DNA from 2 places in the Aeromicrobium sp. CF3.5 genome. Region 2 is predicted to be linked to the other one. Evidence: riboswitches for the same ligand, from Rfam matches in the RefSeq annotation. Region 2 holds a riboswitch; the other holds the start of a gene.
What was found. Region 2 has a riboswitch for S-adenosylmethionine ahead of ACHAA3_RS10765 (hypothetical protein). Riboswitches for the same ligand answer to the same signal wherever they lie in the genome.
Positions count from the first base shown of each region.

Region 1: another riboswitch for S-adenosylmethionine. It lies ahead of thrC (threonine synthase); the one in region 2 lies ahead of ACHAA3_RS10765 (hypothetical protein).

Region 1 is NZ_JBIMEZ010000001.1:473,936-477,336, reverse strand. It holds gene ACHAA3_RS02410 (LytR C-terminal domain-containing protein) at 1-212, shown strand, start outside; gene otsB (trehalose-phosphatase) at 218-1,045, shown strand; gene ACHAA3_RS02400 (hypothetical protein) at 1,042-1,479, shown strand; SAM riboswitch class I at 1,538-1,657, shown strand; gene thrC (threonine synthase) at 1,666-2,928, shown strand; gene ACHAA3_RS02390 (acyltransferase) at 2,938-3,401, shown strand, end outside.
Region 2 is NZ_JBIMEZ010000005.1:93,428-96,828, reverse strand. It holds gene ACHAA3_RS10775 (acyl-CoA dehydrogenase family protein) at 1-1,004, shown strand, start outside; gene ACHAA3_RS10770 (SDR family NAD(P)-dependent oxidoreductase) at 1,004-1,759, shown strand; SAM riboswitch class IV at 1,830-1,943, shown strand; gene ACHAA3_RS10765 (hypothetical protein) at 1,972-2,202, shown strand; gene fdhA (formaldehyde dehydrogenase, glutathione-independent) at 2,530-3,401, shown strand, end outside.

The DNA.
Region 1 (3,401 bases), on a different contig from region 2:
TCTCGGGTCGGGTCGCGGGCGCTGGATGGACCGTGTCGGGCACCGGGAACTGGAATGGTCAGATCCCTACCAACACGGTCTACTACCCGGCCGGACAGCAGGAGGCGGGCGAGCTGCTGGCCGCTGATCTGGGCATCGGCCGGGTGCTGCCCAGCGTCGCGCCCATGCAGATGGACCGGCTCACGCTCATCTTGTCGGGGCCGCAACAATAGGGCGCATGCCCGCCACATCCCGCTCCTCCTCTGCTGATCCAGCACCCCTCGACGACCCGGCCGGCACCCTGTTGGCGCTGGACTTCGACGGCACGCTCGCGCACATCGTCGCCGATCCCACCGAGGCCTTCGCCCACCCCGACTCGATCAGGGCCCTGGGACGACTAGGTCACCACCTCGGGACGATCGCGATCATCACCGGCCGACCGGTCACGCAGGCCCTCGAGCTCGGCGGCTTCGCGTCGATCGACGGGCTCGAGCAGCTCGTCATCTTCGGTCAGTACGGCGCCGAGCGGTGGAACGCCGCCGACCAGGACGCCGACGACCTCGATCCGCGCGGATCCGAACGGGTCGAGACCATCGATCGCCTCGCCGAGCGCCTGCCTGCGCTCCTCGCGCAGCACGGCGCCGAGGGCGCGTACGTCGAGGACAAGGGGCTCGCGCTGGCGGTGCACACCCGAGGGCTCGGCGCCGACGTGGTGAAGCGGCTGCACGCGCCCCTCGCGGAGGTGGCCGGCGAGATGGGCCTGACCCTGGAGCCGGGGCGCCAGGTGCTGGAGATGCGCTTCTCCGGCGCCGACAAGGGCGAGGCCCTGCGCACGATCGTGGCCGAGACGACCCCCCGCACCGTGGTGTTCGCCGGTGACGATCTGGGTGACCTGCCGGCCTATGACGCCGTCGATGATCTGCGCGCTGAAGGGCTGCGCGGGGTGCTGATCTGCTCGGCATCGGCGGAGCAGGATGCGCTCGTCGCTCGCGCCGACGCGGTGCTCGACGGACCCGACGCGATCGCGACCTGGCTCACGGCCTGGGCCGACCAGCTCGACGCATGAGTGCGGCGGTGCTCGCGCCCACCGGCTGGACCCGCGCGCGCACCGTCATCAACTGGATCAACCTCAGCACCCCGCTGGGCCTGCTGATCGCGTGGCTCGGTGGTGCGACGGTGGTGCGCCGCGGCCGCGGCACCTGGCTGGCTGGCGACTACCGGTACCGATTCCCGGTCGCCGGTGCGTTCACGATCGGCAGCGTCATCGTCAGTCGCCACGACGCGGCCTGGCTGCGTGCTCGTCCGGCGCTGCTGCGCCACGAGGACCGGCACTGCACGCAGTACGCGCTCCTGCTCGGCCCGGTGATGCTGCCGCTGTACGTGCTGGCGGTGGCTGTGTCGTACCTGCTGGCCGGGGACCCCGCGACGCGCAACCCGTTCGAGCGGTGGGCCGGTCTGGCCGACGGGGGCTACCGGCTCGCCTCGAAACACAGCTCCTGAGTCGTCCACGATGTGGACGAGGTGGACGCATCGTGAGACGCCTGTCTAGGCTGGTGCCACCTCATCCAGAGGGGCAGAGGGACGCGGCCCGATGAAGCCCCAGCAACCAGTCATCCGACTAGGTGCTAAATCCGCCCCGGTGCACGCAGCTGATGCGTGGCGCCGGGACAGATGACAGGAGCAGTCATGAGCCTCACCCTGCACTCGACCACCATCCGAGCTGGGGCCTTCGGCCCGGCCGTCGACCTGCGCTGCCGCGAGTGCGGCGCCACGCGCGACCTGGGGCCGCACTTCGCGTGCGACCAGTGCTTCGGCCCCCTCGAGATCGGCTATGACTTCGGCACGGTCACCCGCGAGTCGATCGAGGCCGGGCCCGCCAACATCTGGCGCTACAAGGCTCTGCTGCCGGTGCCCGACGACATCGAGACCAGCCCCAACCTCGAACCGGGCTTCACCCGGCTCCTCGAGGCCAAGAACCTCGCCGCCGAGCTCGGGCTGACCAAGCTGTGGGTCAAGGACGACAGCACCAACCCGACCAACTCCTTCAAGGACCGGGTCGTCGCGATCGCCCTCTCGGCCGCACGCGAGTTCGGCTCCACGGTCTTCGCCTGTCCGTCGACGGGCAACCTCGCGAACGCCGTCGCCGCGGCCGGGGCCCGGGCCGGCATCCGTACCGTCGTGCTGATCCCGAGCAACCTCGAGGCGCCCAAGCAGATCAACTCGGCGGTCTACACCGAGAACCTCATCGCCGTCGACGGCAACTACGACGACGTCAACAAGCTGGCCACCGAGATCGCCGGCGAGACCGACGACTGGGCGTTCGTCAACGTCAACGTGCGTCCGTTCTACGCCGAGGGGTCCAAGACCCTCGGGTACGAGATCGCCGAGCAGCTGGGGTGGCGCCTGCCCGACCAGGTGGTCATCCCGGTCGCCTCGGGCTCGCAGCTGACCAAGGTGTACAAGGCATTTCGCGAGCTGGTCGCGCTCGGACTGGTCGAGGACAAGCCGTGCCGCATCTTCGGCGCGCAGGCGGAGGGTTGCTCGCCCGTCTCGACCGCCCATCGGGCCGGCATCGACGCGATCCGGCCCGTCAAGCCCGACACGATCGCCAAGAGCCTCGCGATCGGCAATCCCGCCGACGGCGTCTACGTCCTCGACATCGTCCGCGAGACCGGCGGCGCGGTCGAGGACGTCACCGACGAGGAGATCCGCGAGGCGATCGTGCTGCTGGCGCGCAACGAGGGCATCTTCACCGAGACCGCCGGCGGGACGACCGTGGGCGTGCTCAAGAAGCTGGTCGAGACCGGCCAGCTCGACCCGGACCTGGAGACCGTGGTCATCAACACGGGCCACGGCCTGAAGACGGTCGACGCCGTGGCGGGTGTGGTCGGTCCTCGGGCCACCATCGCGCCGAGCTACGACGCGTTCGTCGCCGCCGGCCTGTCCTAGGGTGGCGGGGTGCTGAGTCCGTCAGATCGCGCCCGCCTGCAGGAAGCCGGCGTCGATGCCGATGTGCTCGGGACGGTGCTGGTGCACCTGTCGCACGACCCCCGGCTGCCGCAGTGGTGGCACGACCTGGGCAATGCCCTGTACCTCGCCGAGGGTGCCAAGCTGCCCGATCAGATCCTGGAGCACCTGGGCCTGATCGCCTTCCACGACGCCCTCGTGGTCATCGGCTCGGACCTGTCGACCTTGTCCTCGCTCCTGATCGGTGGCGACGGCGCCACGATCTTCATCGGGGCGAGATGTGAGCTGACCGGAGGTGAGCTGTACTGCGGGGGAGCGTCGAGCATCGTGCTCGCCGGACCCCTGGTCGCCACGCGCAAGGCTGTGATCGACGCCCGCAACGGCGGCACGATCGTGGTCGCGCCCGACCAGCTGTGGGCTGCGGACGTGTACGTCGCGACCGACGACATGCACCG
Region 2 (3,401 bases):
GGCGCGCCGGCCTGTTGTCGCTGCCCTATCCCGAGGAGTTCGGCGGCGGGGACCAGTCCTACGAGGTGTACCTGCAGGTGCTCGAGGAGATCGGGGCCGTGTGGGCGTCCGTCGGCGTCGGCACCAGCGTGCATGCCCTGAGCTGTTTTGGGCTGTTCACCGCCGGCACCGACGAGCAGAAGCAGCAGTGGTTGCCGCAGATGCTGTCCGGTGACCAGCTGGGCGCCTACTGCCTGTCCGAGGCGCACGCGGGCTCCGACCCGGCCGCCATGCGCACCACGGCCACCCGCGAGGGCGATGAGTACGTCATCAAGGGCGCCAAGGCCTGGACCACCCACGGTGGTGAGGCGGACTTCTACAAGGTGATGGCACGCACCTCCGACGACGGCGCGAAGGGCATCTCCTGCTTCCTCGTGCCGGCGGACTCGCCCGGCCTGACCGCCGACACCCCCGAGCGCAAGATGGGCCTGACCGGCTCGACCACCGCAACCATGCTGTTCGACGACGTCCGCGTCCCGGCGGACCGACTGCTGGGCGCCGAGGGTCAGGGCCTGCAGATCGCGCTCGCCGGACTCGACGCCGGTCGGCTCGGCATCGCGGCCGTCGCAACCGGCGTCGCGCAGGGCGCCCTGGACGCCGCCATCACCTACGCCAAGGAGCGCGAGACGTTCGGCCGCGCGATCATCGACCACCAGGGCCTCGGGTTCCTGCTGGCCGACATGGCCGCAGCCGTCGAGTCGGCCCGCGCCACCTACCTGGCGGCCGCTCGCCTGAAGGACGCGGGCCGCCCCTTCGGTCGACAGGCCTCGATCGCCAAGCTGGTCTGCACCGACAATGCGATGCGCGTGGCCACCGACGCCGTGCAGGTCCTCGGCGGCGCCGGCTACACCAAGGACTTCCCCGTCGAGCGGTACATGCGGGACGTCAAGGTCATGCAGATCTTCGAGGGCACCAACCAGATCCAACGCCTCGTCATCGCCCGCCATCTCAGCAAGGAGAACTGATGCAGATCAACAACACCGCAGCCATCGTCACCGGAGGCGCCTCCGGTCTCGGAGCGGCGACCGCCGCCGCTCTCGCTGCTCAGGGCGCAAGCGTCTTCGCACTCGACCTCCCGGCCGCCATCGAATCGGCTCCCGCCGTCGACGGCGTGACCTACCTGACCGCCGATGTCACCGACGAGGACCAGGTGCGCGCTGCCGTCGCCACCGCCGCCGAGCACGCGCCACTTCGGACCGTCGTCAGCTGCGCGGGGATCGGACCCTCGATGCGCATCCTGGGTCGCAAGGGTGTGCACGACATCGGCCTGTACGCCAAGGTCGTGCAGATCAACCTGGTCGGCACGTTCACCGTGCTCGCACTGGCCTCCGAGGCGATCGCCGCCACCGAGCCGGACGAGAACGGTCAGCGCGGCGTCGTGGTCAACACCGCCTCGATCGCCGCCTACGACGGACAGATCGGGCAGGTCGCCTACGCCTCCTCCAAGGGCGGTGTCGTGGGCATGACCCTGCCGGCCGCCCGAGATCTCGCGCAGCACGGCATCCGTGTGTGCACCGTCGCCCCCGGCATCGTGGACACTCCCATGCTGGCCACGGTCAGCGAGGAGATCCGCGCCGGCCTGGCCGCGGGCGTCCCGTTCCCGCAGCGGCTGTGCTCGCCGCAGGAGTACGCCAAGCTCGTCACGATGATCGTCGATCACGACTACCTCAACGGCGAGACCATCCGCATGGACGGCGCCCTGCGCATGGCGCCGCGCTGACGCGCCACACCCTGCAACCCAACCAGTCTCGGCGCGATTCTGTCGGTGCGACCGCCTAGGGTCCAGATCAGGTCAAGAGAGCCATCCACGACTCCGGACAGTGATGGCCGGCAACCGCGTCGCCCGACACGGTGCCCTCCGGAGAAGACCGGGGCCCCTCGCAGCGAGGGGCCAAGGCGGGCACGCTCGTGCCCTGGACGCAGGGAGTCACCATGATCAACATTCACTGGTACGAATACGGCGAGCACCGCACCGGGGTTCAGCTGACCCGACTGCTCTCGCACGGGCACTTCATCCCGGTGACCCGCGGGTTCACCCGCGCCCACGTCGAGCAGCACTTCCCCGGGTGGACCTGGAACGAACTCCTCGAGGTCTGTCGTGCTGCAGATGTGCTCGCGCCCGACACACCCCGGGCGCGCCAATGCGGTGCCACGACCAGGTGAAGGCGATGCACTTCAACAGTCCTCGGTCGTTCGCCGTGGAGTGGCTCGACGGCTCGGTCACGTCGACCTGACCCCGATGGCTGGGTGCGTTCAGACGTCCTCATCGGACTACCTCAACGGCGAGACCATCCGCATGGACGGCGCGCTGCGCATGGCGCCGCGCTGACCGTCCATGCCTTTCACTGGCTGCAAGCGTGGGTCCACCATCTCGAGCTGGAGCGTACGGTTGAGAGACCAGATGGATCTCGCCTCGAGGGGTGTTCTCCTCACCGGAACAGGCGTCCCTCGACGGGGGACCACCGTGTTGAATTCGGGAGAGGGATCACCATGACCGGCAATCGTGCAGTGGCATACAAGGGACCAGGGACCGTCGAGGTCATCGACATCGACTATCCGACATTCGAGCTCAAGGACGGACCCGGGGTGAACCCGGCCAACATCGGCCGCAAGGTTCCCCATGGCGTCATCCTCAAGACCGTCACGACCAACATCTGCGGATCCGATCAGCACATGGTCCGTGGCCGCACGACCGCCCCCACCGACCTGATCCTGGGCCACGAGATCACCGGCGAGGTCGTCGAGACCGGCCCCGACGTGGAGTTCATCAAGGTCGGCGACATCGTCTCGGTCCCGTTCAACATCGCCTGCGGCCGCTGCCGCAACTGCAAGGAGGGCAAGACGGGCATCTGCCTGAACGTCAACCCCGACCGCCCCGGCTCGGCATACGGATATGTCGACATGGGCGGCTGGGTGGGCGGCCAGGCCGAGTACGTGCTGGTCCCGTACGCGGACTGGAACGTGCTGAAGTTCCCCGACCGCGACCAGGCACTGGACAAGATCCTCGACCTGACGATGCTGTCGGACATCTTCCCGACCGGCTTCCACGGTGCTGTCACCGCCGGTGTCGGCGTGGGCTCGACCGTCTACATCGCCGGAGCAGGACCCGTGGGTCTCGCCGCCGCAGCCTCCGCTCAACTGCTCGGCGCTGCGGTCGTCATCGTCGGCGACCTCAACGACGACCGCCTTGCGCAGGCCCGCAGCTTCGGCTGCGAGACCCTCAACGTCGGCGAGGGCTCGATTCCCGACCAGCTCGAACAGCTGCTCGGCATCCCCGAGGTCGATGCAGCCGTCGACGCCGTCGGCTTCGAGGCCCGCTCCCACGGCGGAGGCGCGGACGCCGCCGAGGCTCCCGCCACGGT